Regions from separate parts of the Candidatus Villigracilis sp. genome, predicted to be linked through region 2. Evidence: riboswitches for the same ligand, from Rfam matches in the RefSeq annotation. Region 2 holds a riboswitch; each other region holds the start of a gene.
The links. A riboswitch is a leader RNA that binds a small molecule or an ion and turns the genes downstream of it on or off. The one in region 2 is predicted to bind cyclic di-GMP.
Positions count from the first base shown of each region.

Region 1: it holds a riboswitch for cyclic di-GMP, as region 2 does, so the genes downstream of both, AC14M5_RS12695 (S8 family peptidase) here and AC14M5_RS10380 (sortase, YLP family) in region 2, are expected to answer to the same signal.
Region 3: it holds a riboswitch for cyclic di-GMP, as region 2 does, so the genes downstream of both, AC14M5_RS13095 (right-handed parallel beta-helix repeat-containing protein) here and AC14M5_RS10380 (sortase, YLP family) in region 2, are expected to answer to the same signal.
Region 4: it holds a riboswitch for cyclic di-GMP, as region 2 does, so the genes downstream of both, AC14M5_RS03765 (hypothetical protein) here and AC14M5_RS10380 (sortase, YLP family) in region 2, are expected to answer to the same signal.

Region 1 is NZ_JBXMTI010000082.1:1,579-8,808, forward strand. It holds gene AC14M5_RS12690 (hypothetical protein) at 71-559, shown strand; gene AC14M5_RS12695 (S8 family peptidase) at 646-3,612, opposite strand; cyclic di-GMP riboswitch class I at 3,730-3,823, opposite strand; gene AC14M5_RS12700 (M23 family metallopeptidase) at 3,918-4,613, shown strand; gene AC14M5_RS12705 (SDR family NAD(P)-dependent oxidoreductase) at 4,772-5,371, shown strand; gene AC14M5_RS12710 (DinB family protein) at 5,368-5,829, shown strand; gene AC14M5_RS12715 (response regulator transcription factor) at 6,074-6,733, shown strand; gene AC14M5_RS12720 (GNAT family N-acetyltransferase) at 6,912-7,230, shown strand, end outside.
Region 2 is NZ_JBXMTI010000066.1:262-7,491, forward strand. It holds gene AC14M5_RS10355 (rhodanese-like domain-containing protein) at 12-482, opposite strand; gene AC14M5_RS10360 (STAS domain-containing protein) at 776-1,186, opposite strand; gene AC14M5_RS10365 (ferredoxin reductase family protein) at 1,217-2,494, opposite strand; gene AC14M5_RS10370 (STAS domain-containing protein) at 2,564-2,968, opposite strand; gene AC14M5_RS10375 (ribonuclease H-like domain-containing protein) at 3,002-4,222, opposite strand; gene AC14M5_RS10380 (sortase, YLP family) at 4,427-5,050, opposite strand; cyclic di-GMP riboswitch class I at 5,124-5,212, opposite strand; cyclic di-GMP riboswitch class I at 5,297-5,387, opposite strand; gene AC14M5_RS10385 (MFS transporter) at 5,544-6,968, shown strand; gene AC14M5_RS10390 (acyl-CoA mutase large subunit family protein) at 7,017-7,230, opposite strand, start outside.
Region 3 is NZ_JBXMTI010000088.1:9,557-16,786, reverse strand. It holds partial or broken gene AC14M5_RS13115 (DsbA family oxidoreductase) at 1-402, shown strand, start outside; gene AC14M5_RS13110 (exonuclease domain-containing protein) at 507-1,319, opposite strand; gene AC14M5_RS13105 (tryptophan-rich sensory protein) at 1,375-2,130, opposite strand; gene AC14M5_RS13100 (hypothetical protein) at 2,213-2,620, opposite strand; cyclic di-GMP riboswitch class I at 3,066-3,160, shown strand; gene AC14M5_RS13095 (right-handed parallel beta-helix repeat-containing protein) at 3,222-4,913, shown strand; gene AC14M5_RS13090 (LVIVD repeat-containing protein) at 5,181-6,587, shown strand; gene AC14M5_RS13085 (carbonic anhydrase) at 6,685-7,230, opposite strand, start outside.
Region 4 is NZ_JBXMTI010000019.1:5,386-12,615, reverse strand. It holds gene recA (recombinase RecA) at 58-1,116, shown strand; gene AC14M5_RS03780 (NBR1-Ig-like domain-containing protein) at 1,141-1,704, shown strand; gene AC14M5_RS03775 (hypothetical protein) at 1,753-2,121, shown strand; gene AC14M5_RS03770 (CoA-binding protein) at 2,251-2,742, opposite strand; cyclic di-GMP riboswitch class I at 3,008-3,098, shown strand; gene AC14M5_RS03765 (hypothetical protein) at 3,244-3,606, shown strand; gene AC14M5_RS03760 (signal peptidase I) at 3,711-5,549, shown strand; gene AC14M5_RS03755 (hypothetical protein) at 5,546-5,941, shown strand; gene AC14M5_RS03750 (class I SAM-dependent methyltransferase) at 5,967-6,608, shown strand; gene AC14M5_RS03745 (hypothetical protein) at 6,595-7,230, opposite strand, start outside.

The DNA of each region.
Region 1 (7,230 bases), on a different contig from region 2:
CAACCGTGTTTATCCGATTCCTTAATAAATATTGGGTACTATATTCCCTATAGTAGAAAGGTGACATACCATGAAAATTCGATGGGCTTCGCTTATACTTTTGCTGGCATTCACACTAACAGGTTGTATACCCTCTCAAACAGATGTGGCAGAATCCCCAAGCTTGGTTTTGCCCAACCCAACTAGCAAACTTCCTTCAACCCCTACTCCTGCACAGCCAACCCATGGAGATAATACACAAATGAATCCTCTTTTACCAACACCTTCATCCTCCAGCCTGGCAGCCTTGGTTGAAACAGCAAAGGCAAATCTGGCGCAGCGCTTGTCTATCCCGGCAGGTGATATTACTCTTGTGGAAGCAAAAGAGGTCGTCTGGCCTGATGGAAGTTTAGGCTGTCCACAGCCCGGCATGTTGTATACCCAGGCCCTAACGCCTGGGTATCTGATCAAACTGAAATACGATTCACACAATTATGAATACCATGCAGGGAAAGATAGATCGTTAACTTATTGTGAAAATCCGCTTCCACCTGTTGAAGGTATGCCAGGTGATACATAGAAAATTCTTAATCCCATAAAATAGAACAGGCTGGCGGAAAATTCCGCCAGCCTGTTTTCTAACTTATCGAACGAACTTGAACGATATTACGGATTAACACGAACAATGGTCGGGTTGGGTAATCCGGCCGCGCCACTGTAAACCACAGAACCCAAGTACTTGACACCAGGGGTTAGACCACTGAACGTCAAGTTGATGACACCAGTAGCACCAGTTGTAGCAGAGGCTGGGGCAGTTACTATCATATTACCAGCATCCGCGATACCTAGTACCCAGTGGAACAGAGTGAAGTTGGCCGAAGGCCCACCCGTTTGCCAGCCATGCACCCAAACGGTGTATGTGTCAGCCGCTGGATTCAGAAGGTTGACCTCTTCGTTCGAGGTTCCGCTGCCGCTTGCGCCAACAAGTGTACCTCCACTATTGTAAACATAGAGGTCAATATCACTGGCTGGGCTTACATTCGCATCAAACAGCGAGAAGCGTGCATAGGTTGTGCCAGCAGGGACGACGACAGCGTAGCTTTTGGTGCCAGGGCCGCCAACTACAAAGTTGTTGGTTGGATCATCAACAACAGTATCAGCTATCGTAGTCGCTGGAATCAATCCGCGTGCGGTTGCAGTGAAAGCGCCAGTGTAACCAAAGGTTACATTGTAGTTAATCGCGCCGCCAGTACCGGAGACTTGCGTTGGGGCCGATAGTGCGACCGGGCGAATCACTAACGGACTGGTGACATTGTGCACGCCATCCGACCAGGTCAGCGAGCCGAATGTATAGCTATTAAGTACAGCAGAACCGAGGGTGGTGAAGGTAACAGTATATGTCTGCGTTGCACCCGAAGCTAAACTGAAGGAAGAGGGGCTTACCACTACATCGATGCCTGCCGGAGCGACAACGCTTACATTGTATGTAGCTGTCGGGCCGACATTGGTGACAGTGCGAGTCACAGTTTGTACACCAGCCAACGCGCCAATGGCTATAGACGGATAGTTAAGGTCGCTTGCATCAATAGCCGTTGCAGCAGTAGCGCCAAAACAGAAGTTACAGAGACCCTGACCCTTAAGGAAGTTACGCCAATCGTTGAAGCCTGCGTCATATACCAAGCCGGGGTCAGCGGCGTTGTTTGGAACCGCTTGTCCTGCTCCATATCCAAATGGTGTACCGGGAATAGGAGAAAAGTCGTTCCGCACTGTAGTGGCGGTAGTCATGAAGGCCGATTTAATGGCTGCGGGTGACCAGGTGGGGTGCAAGTCTTTCAAGAGGGCACCCATACCAGCCATATGCGGACTGGACATGGAAGTACCACTCAGGAAATCCCAATCGCGGCCACCACCTGCCGGAGAGAATGCCGCAAGGATGTCTACGCCTGGAGCCATAATGTCGGGCTTGAGCAAGTCGCCACTGCCGGCGAGGGCCGGACCGCGAGACGAGAAGGCGGCCACATTCGGCGCCACCACGGAAGACAAGGTGCCTCCAGTTAGAGTGGCTGTCGCGCCTGGTGTTGCAGCGTATGCACGTACAGCAGCGCGATCTGTATCAGCCAAGTGAACTGTTGGGACAAAGTGAATATCAGCATTGAGTGAACTGGGTGAGACATTCACAAGTACCATGCCCACGCCACCAGCAATTTGCACTGCAAGGCTTTTATCCACACGTGCAATTACACCACGGTCACAAACCACAATTTTGCCCGCTACGATAGCTGGGTCGAGGGTTCCCGGGTAACAGAGAGCAACCTGTCCCGGGTCAGCGCCCGCCAAACCAGCAGCATCCGAATTAATAATGGGCGCTGGGCCAACTCCGGCGGTTGCCGAGGCACCGGTGTAGACCGAGCTATTGCCAAGAGTCACAGTCCCCTCATAGAAACGGTCATGTGTTCCAGCCGCTACGGTGGTGAGCCATGGGCTGTTGTGGGCCACAGTGCTTGCACCAGGACCCTCATTGCCTGCCGAGGCAGCTACGAATACACCTGCACGGGCAGCGAAGAGGAAGGCTACTTCCACCGGGTCGAGGAAGCTGGTGCGTGAACCACTGATGGAGAAGTTGATCACATCTACGCCATCAGCTACAGCTTGATCGATGGCGGCAACGCTGTCTGAGGAAACACAGCCACCATCATCACCATTCCAACAGACTTTGTAAGCGGCGATGCGAGCGCGCGGCGCCATGCCACTAATTGTGCCTAAATTGACGCCGTCGATAATGGCGGTCACGCCATGATTGCCCGCAGCGGTGCTGGCAGTGTGGCTGCCGTGACCATCATAATCACGAGCGGATTTGAAGTCATCTTGAACTATGCCGAAGTGACCAAAGCCGGCAAGGTAATAGCGCGCACCGATGATTTTGTTGTTGCAATCATCTTGCGACCACTGCTCACCAGACTGACAATCACCCTGCCAACCGGCAGGCGCAGGCCCGTAAGCTTCAGTGTCTTTGCCGCTTTCACCAGCTTGATCGGAAAGATCGATTTGATCTGAGAAACTGGGGTTTTCTGGCCAGATGCCAGTATCAACAACACCGACGATAACATCTTCGCCAGCGCTCCCAACACCACCGAGTTGATCCCATAAGCCGCCTGGGTTACTAAGCCCAAGGAAAGCAGGCGTGCTAACTGTTTCCACCTGCATCATTTGATCGGGGCTGACTGCAACAACACCATCGGCAAAAGCCAGCTTGCTGGCCTGCTCATAGGTTAATGCTGCCGCAAATCCGTTGAAACTATAATGATAATCATAAAGCTTTTCACCGCCGCCAACCTTGCTAAGAGCGGCATCGTGTTTGGAATCGAGATATGCTACATATTTTTTTACATTCGAGCTGTTTTTATCAATCTTTTGACCGTTATTCGGTGCGGTTGCTTTCAGACCTTTGATGTTTCCCTCATAAGCAACAACAGGGTCATCGATCATTTGAACAATATAAACCCCGCTCTCACTTCTCTCAACATGGGCCCCATTTGACTTTATGCTCGGTTGTGCAACGGCAGGCGATACTACCGAAAACACCACTGCCAGAGCCAGTACCAGTGAAAATATGATGGATACCTTGCGATACATGATCTTGTCTCCTCTTCAAAATTAAGTTGGGCAATATTTGGGACAAAACTTCTTCGTTACTTTAGTCTGTATTTTTTGCGGGAGCCTCCTTTAAAACGAAAAACCACCAGGGAAAATTTCGGCGGTCTGGCAATCTTCCAATTCTGAGCAGGAACCTGGAAGACCCATAACTTTGCGTCCCCACCTCACGATGGGTTTGCCTTTTCGAGTTTGCAGTTTTGCAATGTCATCACCATTATCTCGAATTCTCTTATTAAATGCAAGAGGCAGTTTCTGAATTTTACAAAGCATTTATAATGTTTTGAATGTCCAAAAAACTTATTATTCTGATAATCCCTGTCGCAATTGCGGTGGCAGGAATTTACCTGTACTTTAACTATGGAAGAAGCACCGCCCGCCTCGCGCAAGTCTTTGATTGGTTCCGTGACCAAGCTTCAAAACCTGAGTTGATGATGACTACTGGAACCAGATGCGGCGAGGCTCCGTTCATTTTCCCCACCGATGGCTTGATCGGGTTTATCTGGGACGATTCTTTCCGCCCCGGTCACCGCCACGCCGGGGTGGACATTTTCTCAGGGACGGAGGTGGGCATCACGCCCATCGTAGCGGCTTACCCCGGCTACCTCACCCGCCAGGCAGATTGGATATCGACAGTCATCATCCGCGTGCCAAGGGATCCGCTGGAGCCTTCACGTCAGATCTGGGTGTACTATACTCACATGGCAGATGTGCAGGGAAATTCCTTTGTCTCCTCTGAGTTCCCAGCAGGAACCAAAGAGGTATACGTGGAAGCTGGTACATTGCTGGGCTATCAAGGGAATTACTCCGGTGATACGAACAACCCTGCCGGCCTTCACTTGCATATTTCAATTGTGGAGGATGATGGCTTGGGAAATTTCAAGAATGAACTGGAAATTAAAAACACCTATGATCCCTCGCCATATTTCGGTATGCCATTGAATGCCAATTCAAACACGGATACGATACCGTTTTGTCAATAAAAAGTTGTGTCACTCTGAGGGAGCGTTTTTCGCGACCGAAGAGTCTCGTAAGTTGCAGTAAGAGACCTTTCGCTGTCGCTCACATCGTCCCGACACTTGCACCGAACCCAAGTACGGTGTGTCCTTCGGGAGAGTGACACATCAGCGAGAATATACATATGGACTTAAAAAACAAAACCATCCTCATCACTGGCGCAGGTAAGGGTGTGGGGCGCTTGCTGGCAGAAGCTTTGGCTGAACATGGCGCAAATGTGGCTGCTAATGATATATCCCCCATCAACGTGGAGCAGGTTGTGGATGGGATCAGTGCTCGCGGCGGAAAAGCCAAAGCTTATGTTGAAGATGTTGCCAAAAAAGTTGGGGCGCAGGCTTTGGTCAAGGATGTGGAAGATGAGCTCGGCGGGATTAACATTTTAATCAATCATGCGGCAGTGGAACCGCATACACCCTTGCTGAATATGGACGAATGGGATTGGCATCGCACTTTGGATGTAAACCTGACGGGTGCGTTCTTGATGATCCAATCAGTAGGGCGTATTATGAAGGCAAAAGGTAACGGGGTGATTCTGAATATCGTCGCAGGAGTAGGTGAGGGCGGGGAAAAAGAGGCGGGGGCTTATCTATCCAGCAAGGCGGGGTTGGCTGAGTTATCCCGTCAGGCAGATCAGGAATTAAGTCCGCATGGTGTGCGTGTGTATGCAGTTGAAAATTCCAAAGATGTAGTCAAACATATAATTTCTTTGTTGGAGGCAAAATGAAGGAACTGCTTGAATATCGTGTAAAGATGATCGCAAGGCTGGCAGAAGCGGCGCAGGAATTTCGGGTCGCTTGCAAGGCGTTCGAAGACCCATTTACGAAAGTGGAAGACGAATGGACCGTGCATCAGATCGCGTCACATGCGCGTGATGTGGATAAGTTGGTGTACGGTGCGCGCATCCTGCAAACGCTGAATGTGGAGGACCCTGATTTCAAAGGGTTTGACGCGGACTCCTGGATGGAGACTCATTACAACAAGGATGAACCGCTCGAAAGTATTTTGACCGATTTTTCTGCAAATGTGACCGACCTTTGCAATACTCTGCAAACCATGCCGCAGGAGGCCTGGTCTCGTGTGAGCAGCCACAAAACGATGGGCGAAGGGTTGACTCTGCAATTCTGGGTGGAACGCAGCCTGGCTCATATCGAGGAGCATCTGCTGACACTGAAAAATAAGTAGACTGCACTGCAAAAAGTTTAATTTACCGCGAAGCACGAAACACTACGCCGTGCGCCAGTACGGTAAGACCGCTAAGAATTTTAAGGGTTGTTCACACGGAAGTTCAATATTTTCGAGAAGACCCTTAAGAATTCCTTTGTGTACTTTGTGCTCTTCGTGTTAAGAAGAATTTTTTCAGATTAAAAAAGCGGAAATCTAGTGAATTTTGCCCGTCTTCTGCATATTCCTGAGGTAAAATAGACACATGAAAAAGCAACGAATTATCCTGGTAGACGATCACGAGGTGGTACGGCTCGGCTTGAAATCCTTACTGGACCGCCACCCGCAGTTCGATGTAGTTGGAGAAGCTGGCTCAGCTCGTGAGGCGCTCGAACAAACGGCTTCATTAAAACCTGATGTTGTCGTCATGGATATTCGCCTGCCTGGCACTTCGGGAATCGAGGCTTGCGAGCAGATCGTGGCTCAATTCCCAAACACAAAAGTGATCATGCTCACTTCCTATGCTGAGGATGAGATGCTGTTTTCTGCGATCCGCGCGGGAGCTTCGGGATATATCCTCAAGCAGATCGGGAGCGAGGATCTGGTTAAGGCGATTGAATCTGTTGGGCGCGGTGAAGCGCTGCTCGACCCCGCAGTCACACAGCGCGTATTCCAGGAAGTGCGCCGCGCTGTCAAAGAGGAGGAGGCTTCGGCTTTCGCCCATTTGAGTCAGCAGGAAAAGCATGTGCTTTTACTGGTCTCTGAAGGCAAGACCAATCGCGAGATCGCCAAGAGCTTATTCCTTGGCGAAGGTACGGTTAGGAATTACGTTTCGAGCATTCTCTCCAAATTGAGTGTGAATAACCGCGCTGAAGCAGCAGCTTACGCAGTGGAACATAGTTTGAGAGAATACATTTCCAATTAAGTTTTAAACGACTGTACAATGGAGACACAGAGATGACAAACTCGGTGAGGATGTGTCTCTGTTTTTTTATTTAATCATTACATGTCACTCTGAGGGAGCGTTTTTTCGCGACCGAAGAGTCTCATACTTTCGAGAGTAGAAACCCTTCGCTCCGCTCAGGGTGACACAACGAGGAATCATGTTTCCATTTGTAAAACTCACGGATGGCGCCATCACTGTACGTCCATTTGAATTTGGGGAGGAAAAGGCACTGCATCTTGCAGTTAAAGAATCTCTGACCGAACTCAGCCCGTGGATGTCCTGGGCAAATGAGAAATACTCATTGGAAACAGCCAGCAACTTCATCACGGTCACACGCGCACAATGGGCAAATGGCGGCATGTATTCCTTCGCCATCCTGGATGCACAAACCAATGAACTCGTGGGCGGATGCGGATTGAGTCACATTCATCCCGTCTACAAATTTTGCAACCTTGGCTACTGGGTGCGGACTTCAC
Region 2 (7,230 bases):
TTACTACGTTTTCATTGCGGCGCACCTTCAATGGGATAGCCTTTGGCGTACCACTCGCTTAACCCGCCTGTCATACTGGTTGCGTTATAGCCCGCTGCGAGCAGGATATCACGTCCCTGTTGGCTGCGGTTGCCAGAACGACATACTACCAGGATTTCCCGATCCTTTGGAACTTCGTTGATACGTGCCTGCAGTTGATCTAGCGGAATCAGCGTTGTGTTCGGCGCGTGGTATTCGTCCCATTCCTCCTGCGTGCGGACGTCCAAAACGTAAACGCCGCTTTGATACATTTGATAGGCTTCGTCCACGCTGACTTCGCTTGCGAGGGTTGTTGTGCTTCCTCCACTTGCTGATGCGATCAAATAGACCACAAAAGCAATAAACAGCACCATCGCCAATTGCAACGCAGGGCGGCGCAGGAAGGATGAAAGTCCGCTGCGGGTGTTGAGATTATTTCTTCTGTAATTTCTTCTTCGAGACATTCTGCCCTCACATGTATTTTGATTTTCGTCTTCTAGATGCAGGCTTCAAAAAAGCTCTTACATTGATCGTCATAATAAGATGTGAATGGTCGTAAATAAACCAAGTTGTCACCTTGTTATGGCATGTCTCCCTCCCGAAGGACATCGGGACGATGTGAAGGAGCGCTTTTCGCGACTGAAGGGTCTCGGTTGTCGTGGGCGAGACCTCACCACACTCATCCGCAACGCGGTGCATGTGTCGCTGTCGCTCAGGGTGACACAGTTTAGGAGGGTAGCAACTTAGGTTAAATAATCTAAAAAGATTTAACCGCAGTATCAAGGTCTGTGTGGATATCGAAGAACTCCTTCAATCCAACCACATCCAGTACCTGTTCAACCGAAGATTGTGGGCTGAGCAGTTTTACATGTTCACGCACGGGGCTATCCTGCTCCTGGTTGATCGCGCGAAAGGATGGCCTGCTGCCATCCTTTGATTGTACCGATTGCCCCGCAAAGATCTTCACCACTGCATGAAGCGACATCAAACCAGCGCTGCTCACATAAGGCACTTTACTTAAGTCGATCAGCAGGTTGCGCGCACCCTCATCGTAGGCTTCCTGTGCCTTGTTGATCACATCGGTATAGGTGGATGCATCGATATCGCCCATCAAATGTATCACTGTCACCGGGACATTGCCTTCCTGTTTAGAAAAAGAAATTTGCATGAGGTTCTCCTTTATCGTATCAAGGTGAGATTACCTGAAATTGAATTCCTCAAAGTGGATGTTCTCAGTGGGAACGCCCATTTCCAAAAATTTCTTTTCAAAGGCCTGTACCATTGGGAGCGGGCCGCACATGTAAACATGATGTCCGCGGATATCGCCGCCTGCATTCTTGACGATGTCATCCACGGTCAATGAGCCATCGGTGGATGAAAAACGGACGCGTGCATTCAAGCGCGGGTTCAGTTTTGCGGCTTCTTTAATTTCATCCGCAAAGACCGCTTCCTCGGGATGGCGAACAGTGTAGTAAAAATCTACATCGTGACCGAGATCAGTTTTCAGGTCCCGTATGAACGAGAGGAAGGGTGTCACACCGATGCCGCCCGCCACCCAAATCTGTTTTGAGCCGCCCGTCTTGTAATTGAACAGACCATAGGCTCCCTCTATAATGGCAGAAGTGCCTGCTTTTAAATTCGCGAACAAATGACGGGTGAAATCTCCGCTGGCTTTGATCGTCAAACGTAGAACATCTTCATGCGGTGCGCTGGAAATGGTGAAAGGATGCGATTCATTCAGTTTCTTTTCATCCAGGAACCTGACGAACAGGAATTGACCCGCATGTGCGTGTTTAATAGGCTCGCCATCTGCACGCAAAACCACTTCTGTGGTGGAGTTGTTTGGGTGGTTCACTGCCTCCACGGTGTATGGCACATACTTTTTAAAGAACCTGCCAAATATTTCCGTATACAGATAGGAACCGATGCCCAGGAAGACGAATATCTGATTCCAGTTGATGGCGATCTTGGTGGTGGGCGCATTGACCGTGACGGAGTGCAGGTAACCGAGTATGAAAAACAGGCCAATGTAGCGATGTAATTTTTTCCACTCGTTATAGTCATTCCCCGCGAGCTTGTTCAAAAACGGGATGCGCGGCGCAAGCGTGGGCAACACAATGGCTATGATCCCTAAAAATGCGATCATAGCCAGGTAATTGCCGAGGTGTAAATTCATAATGGATATGGGGACGGTCAGCAAGTGCACAAACATCAGAAGGAAGGCGCTGGTGGAGGTATGGCGATGCGTCATATACATCTTATCCAGGCCGCCGAAGTAAGGTTCCGCCCATTTTGGCCGCGTGGAGAGGAATAAGGAAAAAGACATTAACACGATCACCATCGAGCCGAGCGTCATGCCAAAGTGATAGCGCTCATAATTTTCCACGCCCTCGCGCTCAGGTGGAAAGACGAACCAGACTACAACGGTTAAGACCACCAGAAGAATAATGACCAGGTTTCCCAAATTTCGTTTCATTTTTGCAACCTCGATATATATGAATCAACAGCGATGCAGTTAACTGCATCGCTGTTGAAGAACTTTCTTCTAAAAAGATTCGAGCGCTTTTTGTTTATCGGTAAAAACTTCAAAGAACGCGGAGAAACCAACCATGTCCAACACGCTTACGATCTCCGGGCGCGGGTTAAGAAGTTTGACGTTCTTTTGCACACCCTCGTCGCGTGCCTTATCCATGGATTTTAGTGCGGTCCACCCGTGCTCGGGGTCGGGCAATGCTTCACCGCGCAATAGAAGTGCAATCGTGTGAAGCGAAACCAACCCAGCACTTGAGATATAAGTCAACTCGCTCATATCCAGGATGATATGCTTTGAACCCGCGTTAAAGACCTCCTGGGCTTTCATGATCAGATCCTGATAGGTCTGCCCATCCAATTGGCCTGCAAGCTTCAGAATGGTGATGTTCCCCTTTTCTTTTGAAACAGTAATTTGCATCGTAGGCTCCTCCTCCTATAGAGTGATACCCAATTATAAACCCGCTTTACGCTCCAACCGCGCCAGGCGGTGGTCAATTTCGTTCAACCAATGTTTACGGATGCATACGGGCAGGTCTGCCTTTTCAACTTCCTTGCGGGCTGATTTCGCCCATTTGATGGATTTCTTTACATCGCGCAATGTATGTTCGTAATATTTCGCCAGTTCAATATGAGCATAGATGTGACCTTTGTGCGCGGCCTCTTCCCACAAACGCAGGGCTTGGTCTATATCCCCACGCTTCTTTTGCAAAGTGGATAAACGCTTCACTGCCACGCCGAAATCTGCTTCCTCCAACCCAAGCTCGAGTCCACGCTCGAACAGACGGGCGGCTTCATCCCAATGGCCAAGGTCCTCATATAATTTGCCGAGCGCAATGAAATCGAGTCCGTGCTCCACGCGGCCATTGTATGGGTCGGCCAACAACTCGCTGACGTGACCCAGCAAAGCCGCCATCGCCACTACATCCATGGCATTGTGATAGAACACGCCACCTAAAGGACGGGCATCCCCAGTGCGCAGGTAATCAAAATAAAGCCAGGGGATTTCATAACCCGGTACTTCCTCCGATGCACGGGTGAAACCCAACACATGTTCTTCGAGATATTTCAAGGCACGCGAGGGAAGCCTATCTCGCCACAAGCGCCTTGCAAGTGGAAGCAGGTCAAGATGGGCATAGCCTTTGAAAGGGACAGGGATTCTGTGTAACGAATAACGAGTAACGAGCAGTGGTGCATCGAATGACTTTCCGTTGAAAGTCACCAATCCCTCACAGGGTGCGAGGAAGTTGATCAGCGCTTCGAGCATAGCGGGTTCTTCAGATGGGTCACGCAGGAAGAATTGTTGTAGTACGAATTTGTCATCCACAAAGCGCGCGGCGCCTACGAGGAAGGCGTACGTGCCGGTGCCGCCGGACATGCCCGATGTTTCGGTATCCAGAAATGCGAATTTGCTGATGGGCAATTCCGCCATGCGCGTGTCGTTTGCCCATTGTGAAATTAAGGAAAGAGGGAATGATGAGTAGGGGGATGTTTTCCCGTGCAGGTAATCTATGTCAAAGACCTGCTCGGTGACGAAGGCTTCGCCGCGAGGGGTAGGGAAATAGCTGCCAGTCACAACAGAGTCAATTGTGTGGCTCTCAACCTGGGGCGGAGGGGGAAGCGAACTGCCCGTCTTCACACCCAGGGATTTCAGTTTATCTGCAAGCGATGACATGCGTCTATTTTATCCCCAAATATCGCTCCATGTTTTAAAGCCTATTGGCGTGTGTATATAAAACATGTAAGGCAAACGCTCCTTGCGCCGAGGACGGCGCAAGATGTACTCACACGCCTGCCCTGGTGGGTGGCGCCAGGGAAACGCCGCCGTCCACAGGATGCTTCGCAAAGGACAGCGGCTTGAGCATCTAAAGTGCTTATATTACTTGATCGGTTTTGCGATGACGAATAATCTGCCCCAACTGAGGTTGCCATCTTTTGCGATGCAGGTTTGCAGGGTGAGGTGATAGTCGCCGCGATAAACTTTGTTGAATACTTCTTCAGCGGTAAAGGTGGTCTGTGTTGAAAGATCCACGAAACTGCTGTAGGGGCTGAGCGGGGTGAGGGCCTGATATTGCAAAATGCTTTCCACCAGGAAACTTTGAGTATGCCCGTCACCGTAAATAAGGGTGATGGTGTTGCCCGCTTTCAATTGTGAGAAAGTTGCGCCTGCCAGGTAGTTGTGTGCCAGCAGGCCGATGTTGCCGTAACTGGTGGCCATTTTGAATTGGGTTGTTACATAACTGAGAGTGGATACATACCCTGGTTTCCCACTTGGCTGTTGAAGAACAGTGTACGCCATAACGTTCTCAACATAAATGCCGCGCAGCGTATTGATGCTCCCATCTTTGACGGATTCAATGAAGTCCGACAGTACTGGAAGGGTGGTTGTATTTTCCTTTGCATATACCTGTGTGGGGAGCGCAAGTGCGCAGAGCAGGATTAGTAAAAATGCAAGGGAAACTTTTCGGTTCTTTAATTGTGCGTGCTGATTTCTGGATGCCATGAGAAACTCCTTCATCAGAGCATCCAGACCTTTCGCACAATTTATGTTGTGCTGAAGGTTGTGGAGGCTCGTTTTCGGTGGCTTGGCGGTCATGGCCGTTGGTTTGGCTTTAGACCCATAGCTTTGCGTCCCCGCCTTTCGACGGGTTTGCCGTTATCGATACGATCCACTTTTAATGTTCAGAAAACAAAACGGACCTGCTTGTCAGCCAGGTCCGCGGATGAAAACACAATACACTATGTGATTTTCGGCGGCCTGGCGATCATGATCGTGTTTCCACAACTTTAGACCCGTGGCTTTGCGTCTCTGCTTTTCAACAGGTTTGCCATTTTCGATTGCTTTCTTGCTTCAAATATAAGGGAAGGTTGGCAGGATCGTCATGGGTATTTTCCCTACTAACACCATATAAAACTGTAAACCTTACAGTTAGCTTTCTTGTTTGACATTCCATGCTACACTTGCGCGAATTCATTAATTAGAATTATTGGTTGGTATGAAACATAAACTTCCTATTTGGTTAAAACTTTTATACGGTTCTGGTGACTGGGGGATTGCCAGCATTGGCATGATGCGTTCGATCTTTTATGCCTTGTACCTCACGGACGTGGTCGGCATCGAACCACGGCTTGCCTCCCTTGGCGCACTCGTGGGAATCGTGTGGGACGCTGTCAATGACCCCATCATTGGCACTTTGAGTGATCGCATGAAATCAAAACTCGGACGCCGCCGCCCGTTCCTCTTGTGGTTTGCCTTTCCATTCGGCCTGAGCTTCGTGATGCTTTGGTCTGCGCCCAATTGGGACAGCCAGATCGGCCTGCTCATTTATGTGACTCTGGCCTTTATGATCTCGGATACATTGACCACCCTCGTGGCTGTACCGTATCTTTCCTTAACCCCCGAGCTGACTCAGGACTATGACGAGCGCACTTCGCTTTCAAGCTTTCGCACGGTCTTTCAATTATTGGCCGCTCTCACCGTTGTAATGACCGCGCCCATGATCGTGGATGCGGTCATCATTGGTGGCGGCTCGCAACAACAGGGATTTTTGCTAGCAGGTGCCGTTTTCGGCGCGGTAGGCTCGCTTCCACTTTTCTTCATTGGCTGGTTCGTGAAGGAACGTTTTGCATCCGTGGAACAGGAATCAATTCCTTTCAGAGAAACCTTGCGCCTGGCCTGGCAGAATGTGCCCTTCCGCTATGCGGCCGGCATTTACATGTTTAACTGGTCCGCAGTGGATATGGTAGTCATCAGCTTCCCATTCTTTTTATTATATTGGATAGCCCAGGGAGATTTGCTGGCAAAGATCACCATCTTTGGGTTTGACCTCGCGCTTGAGTCTGCCTTCTTTGGGGTGCTAATGCTGGTCTGTATTTTATTCGTGCCTTTCTGGTTATGGTTCGCAAGGAAATACAACAAGATACAGGCTTATATCGTTGGCATGTCTATATGGATCATCGTGCAGGCCATGATCTTCACCATTCAACCGGGCGAGGTCACCTATTTGCTGATCATCGCTGGGTTGGCAGGCATTGGCGTTTCTGCTGCGTACATTTTGCCTGATTCCATTTTGCCCGATGTGATCGAATGGGATGAACTCCGCACAGGCCGTAGGCAGGAGGGCATCTATTACGGCATCCGCACCCTGATCCGCAAGTTGACGGGCGCGGGGGTTATCTTTATTACTTTGCAGGTTCTGGGCTGGTCTGGCTATCAATCTCCACCCGCAGATGTGACTCAGTTCTCTCAGCCCAATTCGGCGCTTCTTTCAATTCGCTTGATGGTTTCCTTCATCAGTGTGGCGATTGTTATGGGTACAGTCATTCTCGCCTGGTCGTATCCGCTCTCACGCGAAAAATATACGCGGATTCAAAAATTGCTGAAAACAAAACGCGAAGAAGCAAAAGAAAGAGCGGAATAAAATTCTCCGCTCTTTCTTAACTGACAGTTGACTCTACAGCCTGAGGCTTTATATCATCGTCGGCTCTTCGTACTTCCCAAACACCTTCGTCATCACCCCAATGATCTCGCCCAATGTGCAATACGCATGGACGCATTCCATGATATACGGCATGGTGTTCTCTGTGCCTTCGCAGGCAATTCGTAATTTATCCAGAGTTTGACCAACTCGTCCGCTATCTCGCGTCTTGCGGAGTTCACTCAAGCGCGCCACCTGCCGACTG
Region 3 (7,230 bases), on a different contig from region 2:
AGCATGGCGAGTATGTATGGGATGGAGTTCAACTCTACCAAGCGAATCTACAACACGCGCCTTGCGCATGAAGCTACTGAATATGCCCGCGAGCACGATAAAGCCAATGAATTCCATCACGTGATCTTTCGCAAAGTCTATGGCGAGGGGTCGGATGTAAGCAAATGGGATGTGCTCCGTTCCGCCGCCGAGGAAGTAGACTTGGATGCAGATGATATGCAGTCTGTTGTGGAGGGTGGGAAGTACACTGCCCAGGTTGTGGAGCAAGTCCGCTGGGCACAGCAGATCGGCGTGACAGGTGTGCCGACCTATGTGATCAATGACCGTTATGCAATAGTCGGTGCACAGCCTTACGAGGCTTTCAAGAATGCGCTGGCGCAGATCATGAAAACAAGTTCATAGTTTGCCAATGTATTACAAAAATAAGCCACGGATTTCACGAATTAGCGCGGATTTTAGAATCCGTGTAAATCAGTGAAATCCGTGGCTGAGTCTTTAATAGTTAATTATTTTTCTACTTCCACTGCCACATCAATAATACGATCAAGTCTAAAAGTGCGTTCAGCTTCGCGGGTGTGGCAATAGGCTTGCAGGTAGATGTAATCGGATAAACCGATCACATCCTTGGGAGTGATCCAGCGTTCGGATGTCTCACCGTCTTTATCCATATATTTGATAAACAAACGCTTGCCGCTGTTGATGGCTTCGCTGAGTTCAGTGGGCAGGTACACACCTTCTTCAGGCCAGGCGGGGGAGTTGTAGATGCCGATAAAATCATCCAAGGGTTTGTTCATGGATTTGAGCGAGTCCATCATGGCGAAGAAGAGATTTTTTGCAGTGATCGCATCTGCGAGGGCACGAGAACCTTGAACATTAGCTGAGACGTGGAAATCATCAGCTAGATGATGTAGGCTGTAGGATGGCAATTCGTAGAACTCGCGTGCCAATAAAAGCGTATCTATCAAATTAGGGATTTCGACAGTGCGGCCTAACTTGCGGTATTCATTATCGAGGAATTGGATATCAAATTTAGCATTATGACAGACCACTACCGCATCTTTGAGCGCAGTATCTATCTGGTCGATTACCTCTGCAAATCGCGGCGCAACGGATAATTTGGATTCGTCCAAGCCATTCACGTGAATAGCCGCGGGCGAAAGAGTCCGCTCGGGGTTGATGAGCAGGTCAAGGGTCGATTTGATGCGTTTGCCTTCCGTCAGGACAATGGCTATTTGGCAAATCCGATCTCCAAACCACGGAGAAAGGCCGGTGGTCTCGACATCCAGAAAAGCGAAGCGGGCATTTGCGATGTTAAACATAATTGGCGCACCTTTTGAGTGCGCCAATCTTACCGTATTTTTGAGGCAATGCAAATTATGCGCGCCTGCGTTGGACGATGCTATAAATTGCCAACGCGAGCACAAAGAGAGCGGCAACCCAGGCGCTGTTTGCGACCAGGGGCGTGGCTGCTTGTTTAATGGCGATGCCGATGAATGACCAAACCAGCACGAACGCATAACCTGAGTCGCGGCGGGTGATCGTCATGGCAAGGGCGAGAATGCTGGCGACAACCAGCATGATGACTGCCCAGACCTGCGGCGCAATGCCGAAGCCATTCCAATTGATGAGGTAAAGATAATCTGTGACGTTGGCTATGGTAGCAACGCTGATCCAGCCAAGATAGATGCTGAAGGGAATATCCACGCTCCATTTTTCAGCATTGCTAACAGGTGTGCGACCAACATTCAAGTTGAGGTAGCTGATGATTAGCAGGATGAGCAAGGCCAACATGACCAGTACGCTCAAGCCAAACAAATTGTAATGCCAGCAGAACAACCAGGCGGCGTTGAAGATGCCGCTTAATGCAAAGGTGTAGCCAAGTTTGCGTAAGCGCGGACTTTCCTTTTGTGCGGTCTGGTATTGATAGACCGTGAATGCGATCCAGCCAATGTAGATGATGCCCCAGATGGCAAAGACATACCCCGCAGGAACGAAGTAAACCTGAAAGCGATCTGAGATCTCGCCTGTGTTTTGCCCGTTAAGCGGCAGGGTGCTGGCCAAGATGTTAACTGCGAGCGCCAGCACCACTGAAAGCGTGTTGGCAAGTTGACGTACTGAGTCTTTTGACATGATGTCCTCCAATTTGAAATGTGTATCACAGCGACAGGTTCATCATATGACTTCTTACTATCAAATGCCATCAATTGTAGTTTTACTTTTCAAAATACTTTCGTACTTTTGCCGCTATCTGGCGCTCGGTCATCTTGTCTGCGGTTTCGACATGGACTTCCTTAACGTGATTGCCATTGTGTGCAAGCCTTTTTTCAAATTCATGCTTTGCTTCTCCAGCGCCGATCACCAGCAGCGAATCTGCCTCTCCGATCGCCGAAATGACTTGTTCATAATACTTGTTGAGATGTTCCTGATAGCGCCTGTCGTTCTGGGGTTCTTCTGCAACAAACAGCGCGGTGTGGGCCGCCCTCCCACGCACTCCTCTGCCCTTGGCGCGCACACGTTTTTCCACCTTCGATTCGATCTGCAGCACCTCTTCTTTCTTTCCTTCAATTTTCACGATCACTGCTTTTTTGTGGTCAATCCACAAGCCGATTTTCTTTTCCATGAAACCTCCAAATCTTGTTTCAACGGGCATCCTCGGCCCAATTTAAGTATACTTATTTCAGATCTGAATTGCAACTTGATCCTGTTTATAGTATGCGAATTGTTCACTACTCACAAATGCTGGGCCTTTAACGTTCGCGGTCATCGTCCAGCAATTGCATTGAATTATCTTTGATGAGTTACTTATTAATAGATTCTAAGAGATATGTGGGTAATAAGAAGTAATAAGGAATTTGCACAAATGCAAAGACCAAGAAAATATGCTCCGCAATCCCGGTTGTATTAATGTAAATAGTAATAAATTTGAGATGATTTATTACTTATATGTAATGTTTCCAAAAATGTTTAGGGATTCTTAACTCATAATAAGTCTATTCCAGAGGGGTCATGATAATCTTGGCGACGCAATATAGAACTTCGCTGTTGTGAAAAAATTCAATCAATATGTTCGAAAAAAGCAAACCCGGCGAAAGCCGGGGACGCAAAGCCACGGGTCTAAAGGTAGTGGTTCGTCCGCTACGATGATTGCCAGGCTACCGACGTATTCCGGGAAAATTGCCTGGTATGCGCCAGGCAGTTTTATTTTTTGTAAGGAGAAATAAGTGAAAAAGAAGGCATATCGATTAATGAGTTTGATGGTAGCACTGACCCTTGCGCTAGGGGGCTATTACAATGCGCTGGCTTCAGACTTACCTAGTGCTAGGATATCGGGATCTCAAAGCGGAATGTTGAGTTCCAATATTTATTACGTTAGTACCAGCGGCAGTGATACGAATTCAGGGTCAGCTACCTCGCCCTTCAAGACGTTTGCAAAAGCCGTTTCAGTCCTGGCCGCTGGCGATACATTGCAGGTAATGCCTGGGATCTATGGCGAAACATTGACCCTTTCAACTTCAGGTACTGCAACTTCGCCCATTACCGTTATTGGGAATGGAGCCATCCTGAATATGCAGGGTGTGAAGGCAAATGGAATCGTGGTGAGCGGCAGCTATATTAATGTTTCGGGATTTGAAGCCATTGGAGCCACTGACTTCGGAATCCTCGTTACGGGCAAGTACGTGATTGTTGAAAACAACCTCGTGCATGATAATGTCACTAAAAATGGGGTGGGGACATGCGGCCTATCGACTACGTGGGGAAGCGCGCTCAAGGTCAAGGCCGGAGGAGAAAACACAACCATTCGAAACAACACGGTTTATGACAATTGTGGAGAAGGAATAGCTGTCACACGCGGGGTGGTTGCCCAGGTGGAAAACAATACGGTTTACGATAATTTCGGGGTTAATATTTACGTTGACAACTCCCCGTTCGTAAATGTGCAGAACAACCTGTCCTACTGTACGGGCACGCATCTGCGTGACGGAAAAAGGGCCCATGGAATAGCATTGGGTGAAGAGCTCTATACAGGCTGGGGAGCTCAATTGCATGATATTCTAATATCGGGTAATACGATCATTGAATGCCGGTCCGGAGTTTCCGCTTATGCAAGCAATACGGGTGGCACCCTGACGAATGTAACCATCACCAATAATAACGTGCCAAGCGGACAGATACGATCCATTTCCCTGCAAACCACACCAAATCAGAACGTATTGGTTTCGTACAATACGATATTCAACTCGATCTATGTTTACGAACCTGCAGGCGTTACGCTGGTTGGGAACACAATTGGCAGTGTCGCGCCTACGTCAACGAGCATGCCGGCGCCCACCAGTACAATCCTGGTCCCAAGCTTTACACCAACCTCAACCGCTGTGGCCATTAATACTGCAACTCCTGTCCCAGCATCACCCACACCCACCCAGTCGGTCATATTGCCAACAACCACCCCAACCGCATCGCCCATACCATCGTCACCTACCGTTGCGCCGACCTTGGTGCCGCCAACAGCAACGATGATTGCGACCAACCCTTCAGCCTTGGAAACCACCTATGACGACATGGATGGCGGCTTTCTCTACTCCGCTGGTTGGGACAATGTGAGCAAGAGGCAGGCTTATAACCGCTCCTTTAAGCAAACATCGCAGAACGGTGCCTATGCAACTTTTGCCTTTACCGGACAATCTTTCAGCGTAATCTATAAGGGCGGTACCGCCTTTAGGAAAATGGATGTTTATGTAGACGATGTGCTGGTCGGAACGATTGACCAGAAGGCCTCTTCGTCCACCTTCCAGATGCGGTGGGATTATCCTGGTCAGCTAACACTAGGCAGCCATACACTTAAACTGGTTTTCGTCACTTCAAACACATCCGGTGGCACCAACGGATCGATTGACGCAGTAATCATTCGTTAAAAGCTTGTGCTGTAACACCAATGTAGTCCATGACTCACCCCGAAATTAATCTTTCGCGGGTGAGTTTGTTTTTAAACATAATTGAGCTGATAAAAATTCAGATTTTTGTGCTTCATCAATGCAATACAGCTTCCTCTTTGGGCATCTCCGATCAAACTAAATTTCTGCAAAAGGTATTGAATCTTGCTATGAAATCCCTATAATGATAATAATCAGGACAACTTGGGTTTTGAATCTCCAATTTTTATCGGTATGAAAGGAAACGTGATGAACCGTATACATAACATTCGATTGTTGTTGAGCGTAATCGCTGTGGTCATCCTGTTGTCTTCAGGGGCAGTACGGGCAGATAGTGGCGGCTCCAATGTCGGGCAGGCCTTCAACATGGTGGTCGTTGGCCACAATGATCTCGGTGGGCGAGGCTTCAATGCCGATGTTTGGGTGCACAAAGGCTATGCTTACGTTGGCCAATGGGGATTTGGCGACTGGGCCTCAGGGTCGAAAGATCGCTTCTGTCCACAGGGTTCGAGTACAAGCGTTGTCATCGTGGATGCCCGCAACCCGGCAAATCCGCAGGTGGTGGGGCGGCTCCAGAATCCACCTAATACTTCCATTGAAGACGTAGTCGTATACACTGCTCAGTATGGGCGCTCGAAAGGGCATGACATCGCCGTTGGCGGAATCCAATACTGCGGTGACTCTCGCTATGACACAAACGCAGATCGCGGTTTGATGCTTTGGGATGTTACCAATCCTGCGGCGCCAATCCAGATCGGTTATCTCAACACGGGTTGCTGCACGCGCGGCGTTCACGAGTTCGAGATCCAACATCGTACAGACTTGCGCCACACCTTCGCTTATGCAACTGTGCCGACAAGCCGTTACCCCGATGCAAGTACTCCCAGCGGCTACCGTGACCGGAATGGCGATGGCGATTTCCGTTTGATTGACATCACTGATCCTGCCAATCCGGTGCAGACATCAGACTGGGGAATTCAGGAGATTGGCGGCCCGTTCTACGCGGGGCAGGGATGTGATGCCGATCCCAATTATGGGCATGGGGCGGAGCCATCTGATGATGGCAAGCTCGTCTTCGTATCCTATTGGGACAGCGGCTTCATCGCTCTGGATTTGACGAATCCAGCCCAGCCCGTTTTCAAAGGCCGAACTGTGTATCCAGCGAATGCGGATGGCGATGCGCACTCTGCTTCATATGATGATGTCCGCCAACTATTGTTCAGCGCGGACGAAGATTTCTGCAAGGCATCGGGCCCAGGTATTGAAAAGGGACAGGGTTATCTGCGCGTCTATGATTATTCCAACCTCGCGGCACCTGTACAGATCGGAGAGTATCGAACGCCGAACTCGATTGGGACGAATACCCAGGCCGCAGGCGATTATTCGCTTCATAACGCGCTGGTGGTTGGTACTGATATCTATATGGCTTGGTATACGGATGGGATTCGGGTGGTGGATGCAAGCAACCCAAGCGCGATTGTAGAGGTGGCTTACTTTGTTCCGCCCTCGGCCAACAACCCGGTGAAACCATCACAGCGTGGTGTGTTATCTAATGCGCCGCAGGTCTGGGGCGTGGCTTACGATGAAGCGACAGGCCTCATTTATGCCAGCGATATGAACTCGGGTCTGTGGATCTTGCGCCGCATGGATCAATAGTACAAACATAAATTTTTTAGCAAGGCAAACAGAAACTCCGAAGTCACGACTTCGGAGTTTTATCAATAGCTATTTTCTGCAATTAATTCTTCGCGCGCTACTCGACGACCTCCACGATGCCTGTATCTAAATCGTAACGCGCTCCCACGATTTTAAGTTCTCCTTTTTCAAGCGCTTCCGAGAGGATGGGCGATTCTTTCAGATGTTGAACAGTTAGTGAGACATTGACTTTCACGGCATTGTCGAGCAAATCGCCAGGCTGATCTTTAGCCGCTTCCACGGCAGGACGAATCCCATTCACCAGCCAATTGATATCTGCTTCGGCAGTAGCATTATTTTCCACGGCTTCCACCGTGGCTTTGACCGCGCCGCATTTTTCGTGTCCCAGCACCATCAGGAGCGGAATTTTTAACTCGGCTATTCCATACTCCAGGCTGCCAAGCACAGCATTATCAAGAACGTGGCCAGCAGTGCGGATGACGAATAGATCACCTAGTCCCCGATCAAATACCAGTTCAGGTGGGACGCGTGAATCGACGCAACTGAAGATCATGGCAAACGGACTCTGCCCATTGGACACTTCAACACGTCGGCTTTGCGATTCGTTTAAATCTATGGACTTGTTATCAGCATATCGCTGATT
Region 4 (7,230 bases), on a different contig from region 2:
CTCATGGCCAGAAAATCTTCCCGTTCAGCCTCAACTGAAACCGCACAAACCAAAAATATGGATAACGCCAAACAAGCCGTGCTAGATAAGGCTGTTGGCGATATTTTAAAACGCTACGGCGATGGCTCGATCATGCGCCTCGGCGAAGCTCATGGCATGGTGACCGAAGCTATTCCCACGGGCTCGCTCTCCCTCGATATTGCCCTCGGCGTCGGCGGCATTCCGCGTGGACGTGTGATCGAAATCTATGGCCCTGAGTCCTCTGGTAAAACCACGCTTTGTCAGCACATTGTGGCCGAAGCACAGAGGATGGGCGGCACCGCTGCATTTATTGATATGGAACATGCGCTCGACCCCACCTATGCCGCAAAGGTCGGCGTGGATATCGACAACTTGCTCGTCTCTCAGCCCGATACCGGTGAGCAGGCGCTCGAGATCGCAGAGACCCTCGTCCGCTCTGGCGCAGTGGATGTCGTCGTAGTTGACTCGGTTGCTGCGCTAGTCCCACGCTCCGAAATCGAAGGCGATATGGGCGACGCCACCATGGGCGTGCAAGCACGTCTTATGTCACAAGCGCTTCGCAAACTTTCAGGCGCGATCAACCAGACCAAGACCGCTGTCATCTTTACCAATCAATTGCGCCAGAAGATCGGCGTGATGTTTGGCAACCCTGAAACCACCACGGGCGGACAAGCTCTCAAGTTCTATGCCTCCGTCCGCCTCGATGTGCGCCGCATTCAATCCATCAAAGTCGGCGAAGAAGTCATCGGCAATCGCACCCGTGTCAAAGTGGTCAAGAACAAAATGGCGCCGCCTTTCCGCACTGCCGAGTTTGACATTATGTTCAACGAAGGCATCTCGAAATCTGGTGATGTGCTTGACCTCGCCACCAAGTTTGAAGTCCTCACCAAGCGCGGCGCCTTCTTCTCTTATGGCGATATCCGCATCGGCCAGGGACGCGAGAATGCCAAAGATTACCTGCGTGCCAATCTTGATATGATGAACGAGATCGAAGGCATCATCCGCCAGAAAGCGCTCAGCGGCGAGATCGCCCTTCCGCTTGACCTTGGCGCTGAAGTAGCCGAAGAGGCCGGTGGTACTGAAGAAGAAGCATAAAGTAAAATAAATGGACACGGTAACGTGTCCATTTTTATTATGACGAAGAATCGCTTCTCACTTAGCCGACAACTGATCCTGCTCACAAGCATTTTCTTCTTTTATGCCTGTGCCCCTCAAACTACACCGACGCTGTTCCGCCCGCCGACTTCCATCCCGCCCACACAGCCGCTATCCACAACCACGCCCATACCTGCGTTATTCACGCCTGCTCCCACATTTACTCTCACCCCAACTGCTACACCGGGCCCTTGCATAAATGACCTCGATTTTATTGATGATGTGACAGTAGATGACGGTACATCTTTTCTCCCTGGCGCAGCCATTGATAAGCAATGGCTGGTGCAAAACAGCGGAACCTGCGGCTGGGATGATACTTATCGCTTGAAGTGGGTGGGAGGCTATCCCCTCGGCGCAGGAGAGGAACAATTGATCTACCCCGCCCGAGCAGGGACTCAAGCTACGCTGCGCATCCTCTTCATCGCCCCCGCAGAGCCAGGTTCTTATGTGACCTCCTGGCAAGCAGTTGATGCTGATGGAAACGTCTTTGGTGATCCGATCTTTATGCAGGTTGTGGTCACACCATAGTTTGCTCCATCCGGGATCAAGTTCCTAATGGCGCGTGAAGGAGTATCTATGCCATCTCAAACCGAATTCCCCATCATCTTTGAAAATCTCAAATCCATTCTCGAACCTTACGCCAAAAAGCTGAATGTCAAATCAGATGCAACGGAAGTTTATTATCTCGAAGGCGGATACAGTGAGAAATGGAAGAAGGACTTATTCTTCGCCTCAACACAAGTGAAAAAGAATTATGTCTCTTTTTATCTCATGCCAGTCTACATGTATCCCGATCTATTGAAGGACATCTCCCCTGAACTCAAGAAACACATGCAGGGAAAATCCTGCTTCAATTTTAAGAAGGTCGAAAAACCCCTGTTCGACGAGTTAAGTCAACTCACGAAGCAGGGATTTGAAAGATTCATGAAGGAAGAGTATTCATAATCATGTCATTGCGAGGAGCGCCCTTGCTCTTTGCGACGAAACAATCCCCAACGAGGCAAAGGAATTATTTTGTCAGGCTAAAGCCTTCCTCGCAATGATGGGACTGAGATAACTGTTTTTTGCGAGCCCTTAATTCACGCTCATAAAGCCGAACATTTTCCACATGCCGCGCATCATCGCATGACCGAAATCTGGCTTTAGGTATTGGTTCGGGCATGAGCCGGGAATGACCGCGATCCCATTGGCTTTGCACATCTCTACAGCAGAAGGGGAGACGCTGGTCATGCTTGCCGCGAGACCGGGCTTGGTGCCCATCATGCAGTGCATCCATACATGTTTGATGCCCATATCTACGCATTGTTGAATGATCTGGTCAGTTACCTTCGGGCTGGTAAGAATAAAGACTGCATCTACTTTTTCAGGGATGGATTTTAGGTCGGGGTAGCAAGTGTCCCCTTCAAAAGAAGATATGTGCGGGTTTACTGCATAGACTTGATAACCACTTTCCTTGAATTTTTTATAATTCAGATTGCAACCTGTCTCGCGCTTATCCGATACACCCACAACGGCGATCTTCTTCTGCGCGAGGAAATCCTGAACCATATTATCGAGTTTTGACATAAGAATTCTCCTTTAATGAAAAATCGAAGCCATGTGGCTTCGATCAAATTGAAGATGATGATCCAATATTTTGCTCACAAGGAAAATTATACGTAATCGAGATTCATAAACAAGATGACGAACATCACTTTGTGTGGTCATAAGGCCAGACCACTTTACCTATGAAGTGAGACAAACAATCGCCTTACCAAACTGCAAATGTTTAACCTGTTGCAATTATTTTGCAAGGTCTATTTATTTTTTTCAATGTTATATTGACAACAACATCCGATAAAGGCAAAACCGGTGAAAGCCGGTGACGCAAAGCCATGGGTCTACCGTCACTACAAAGTGACCACGACCGCCAGGCCGCCGAAGATCACAAAATTCTTTTTGTGTATGTTTGGCCTGGCTTACCACAAGTCAGGCTTTTTTATTCGGATGGCTGATCAACCTTCAAGAAGTTCGTTCCACTAGCGCAGACCCGCTTCCATGTGGATCTGCAAAACAAGGAGAAAAGCCATGTTACGCAATTTCAAGATCCTGTTCGTTGTGCTCGTCATAGCCATCATCTCAGTCGCCTCTTATGCTTTTGCTGCGGCTAACACTGTCCCAGCCACAAAAGCTGGTGATGGTCTGGGAGTGGTCAGCGGTTACACAATTACCAGTGTTGTGTACACTTTGAATGGGACCGATCCATCCACACTGGATAGCGTCGCATTTGACGTGGGTGCTGCGGCTACAGTTGTAAAAGTCCAACTTGTGGCCACAACTGGTTCCTGGTATGCCTGCACTCTCGGCACCGGCACAACCTGGTCATGCACTACCACCGGTCTCGATGTTTCGACCATAAACCAGTTGCGTGTGGTAGCCGCCAGCAACTAGTTCTGATGACCAATTAATGAAAGAAGCAGGCCTGCTCCGATGGAAGAACCCGTCTCGAAGATTGGCGGGAGAACGCCGCGAGCAGGCCTGTAATTTTATAGATAATGAAACCCATTAGTAAACGCTCGACCACTCTTGTTACGCTATTATTCCTTTTCATTGTATTCATCTTTGTAATTGCATTTGCGCCAACTAATTTGGGCGGCTCAGTCACGTATGTCATCGTCAACGGCAACAGCATGGAGCCGAACTTTCATCTCGGTGATCTAATACTCGTTCGAACGGAATCAACTTACAGGGCGGGGGATGCGGTCACCTATCAAAATGCAGAAATGGGTGCTTTTGTCTTCCATCGCATTATTGGCACTGAGTTGGATCGCTTCATCCTTAAAGGTGATAATAATTCCTGGCTTGATTCTTATCAACCAACGCAGGATGAGATCATTGGAAAATTATGGGTGCATATCCCGAAACTTGGCAAGGCCATTGAATGGGTACGTGAGCCGCTGCATATTTCGCTTACAGTTGCTTTGCTCGGAGGTGTCTTGATGTCTGGCGTGATCGCAAAACCATCCAAACGTAAAAAGGAAAACAATAAGCCGTTGACGAACTTTAGAGCAAGGTCTGAAGGCTTGTTGTATGCGGCTGGGTTTCTCAGCCTGGCTTTCCTTGCTTTGGGTATTCTCGCTTTTACACGTCCGTTGAATCGCCCCGCCGAAAATATTCCATATCAACAAGAGGGTTATTTTTTCTACTCGGCCACGGGCACGCCCGGTGTTTATGATTCCGATGTGCTGCATTCGGGGGAGCCTGTCTTCCCAAAATTGACTTGCTTTCTTAACATCGGTTTTACCTATAATATGATCGGAAATGCTGTGCAGGGAATGACAGGCAATCAAAGTATGGTGGCTCGTATTATGGATGAGCAAAGCGGATGGTTTCGCACGATCCCTTTGAATTCGGGCGCTTCGTTTAATGGCAATTCATATTTCACGATGACCACTCTTGACCTGTGCCAGGTGGAGTCTCTGGTAAACCTGGTGGAGCAGGAAGCTGGTTTGCATTCCAGTTCTTACACTTTGGAGATCGTTACAAATATTGCACTTACTGCAACGGTTGCGGGGCAACAGATCAACGATACCTTTGACCCAAAGCTAGTATTCAAATACGACAAGGTGCATTTCTATCTCGCTGCGGACGAATCACAGCAGGATCCTTTGCGGTCTTCGAAACAAAGTATTGCAAGCGGTTCTGAAACACGGGTAAACACCATTTCCTTATTGGGCTTGAAGCCGCCCGTTTGGGCAGTGCGCTTCATCTCCCTGCTTGGGCTTGGGTTTGCGCTATTTGGTATTATCTTTGCTGGCAGCAATGTGTATCGCACCGCCAACCAGAGTCAGGAGGCGCTCATCCGCTTCAAGTATGGCTCCATGCTGGTGGATGTTTATGAGCAAAATATCGCGCCGTCTTTATCGGTGATCGATGTGGCGACGATTGATGATCTCGCCAGGCTTGCCGAGCGGCATGGCACGATGATCCTGCACATGACACAGAATTTTTTACATTATTATCTTGTCCAGAGCAGCGGCACGACTTATCGCTATGTGATCACCACTGGCAGGAAGGGTGTTGCGGATCATACACAAGTTGACGACGTAGAAATTAAGCACATAACAAGTGCATTTGAAGAACGTGTTGTTGAACCTGCGCCCATTCATGCCGAGCCAATTAGCTCCAAGGTCGTTGATGAAGAAAAGAAAACGAGTAATCCTCCTCCACCTGTAAATGAAATGCCAGCTCCTGTTGCTTATGCCAGCAAGAATAAGGCTGCCAATCTGAAACCAGTCCGTGAAGAAGTAATGGAATATGCCATCCATACCGGTGAAATTGGATTTACATTGACTCAGCCTGAGACGGAGATATTAAGGAAGATCAAATTATGACTATACCCCGTCCGCTTCAACTGCTGACCTTTGGGCTGGTTGCGCTAATATTATTTACCTCGGTGACGGCTGTTGCCGCCACCAATACCATTCCAGTTACGCGGCTTGATCATGTTGTATCGTCCGTCAACATTAATAGCTTCAAGCCTTCAGCTTGCTCAGGCTTATCCCTGACCAACCTCGCTACTGGCTCAGGCACATTGACCGGTACCACAGGCAATGACCTCATCCTCGCCAGCTCTGGCGTAGACACGATTGACGGCCTTGGCGGAGATGATTGCATCCTCGGCGGCGGCGGAGATGACACCATCACTGGCGGTGATGGGAATGACGTGTGCCTGGGCGGTCCTGGAACCGATGTTTTTACTACTTGCGAGGGGGAGATTCAATAAGTATTAAATGATATAGAATAAAGCGATGAGCATTCAAAACGCATATAACGAGTGGTCAGGGATCTACGACTCAAACGAAAACCTGACCCGTGACCTTGATCAAAAAGTGACTCGCGAGACTTTCGCGGGTCAGCATTTCGAATCCATCCTTGAGCTTGGGTGTGGGACAGGCAAGAACACCGCCTTCCTCGTCCAAATTGGGAGGCAGGTTCATGCCCTCGATTTTTCGCAGGGCATGATCGAGAAGGCCAAAGAAAAAGTCAAGGGGGAGAATATCCGCTTTGACATGGCAGACTTAACGAAACGCTGGCCTTGTGAAGATAATGCTTACGACCTCATTACCTGTAATCTTGTGTTGGAGCACATCGCAGACTTGTCCCATATCTTTTCAGAAGCCACGCGGACATTATTGCCAAAAGGCAAATTTTTCATCAACGAACTACATCCCTTCAAACAATACAAAGGGGTAAAGGCAAGGTTCGAAAGGAATGATGAAACAATAGAGGTGGAGGCATTTGTCCATCACATTTCGGAGTTTATCAATGCGGCCATGTCCAATGGCTTGAAATTGGTAAAGATAAACGAATATTGGCATGAAGAAGACCAGGATAAGCCGCCAAGAATCGTCTCCTTTATGTTTGAGAAAGTCGATGTTATTCAGGTATAACTCTGACATACTCGCCGATCTTATCTCCAAACCACCCGCTAACCAGATGATATAGCGCGTACAGTTCCAGCGCGAAGGGCAGATAGCCGCCATAACCGAGCAACGGCATTTCAAAGATGTGCAGCCAGTTACCCCAGGGGACGTGATAGATCCATTTCGGATACGAATAATAATTCCACATCTCCCAAAAGAAGGCGGTCAGCAATACACCCAGCCAGAGTGAAATGACCGGACGCCAATCGCCTTTCGCCGTCCACTGGGCGAGCGAGCGATTTCCGAGCCAGATATTGATGGGTTCAAGAATAAAGTAGAGGGATAGCCAGATGAACGGAAAGAAGATTTTCGGGTAGATCAACATCAAGGCGAGCATGATCCAGCCGAGGGCGAAGAAGGAAACGGTTGTCCTTTTATCCGTACCAATTACGGGACCGCGGGTAAGTCGTTTAACAAAATCAAAGCTCGCGAAGAATTCTGCACTCCCAAATACGGCGGGGATCACAGTTGTGAAGCTCAAGGTTGTCCAAAAGAAATATTGTAGTGGTGTGAATATCTCGGCACCGCTGTAGGTCCAGTTTTGGGTGCGGAGGTTGAGCAGTTCGAAGATCCACCACACGGGCGCGGA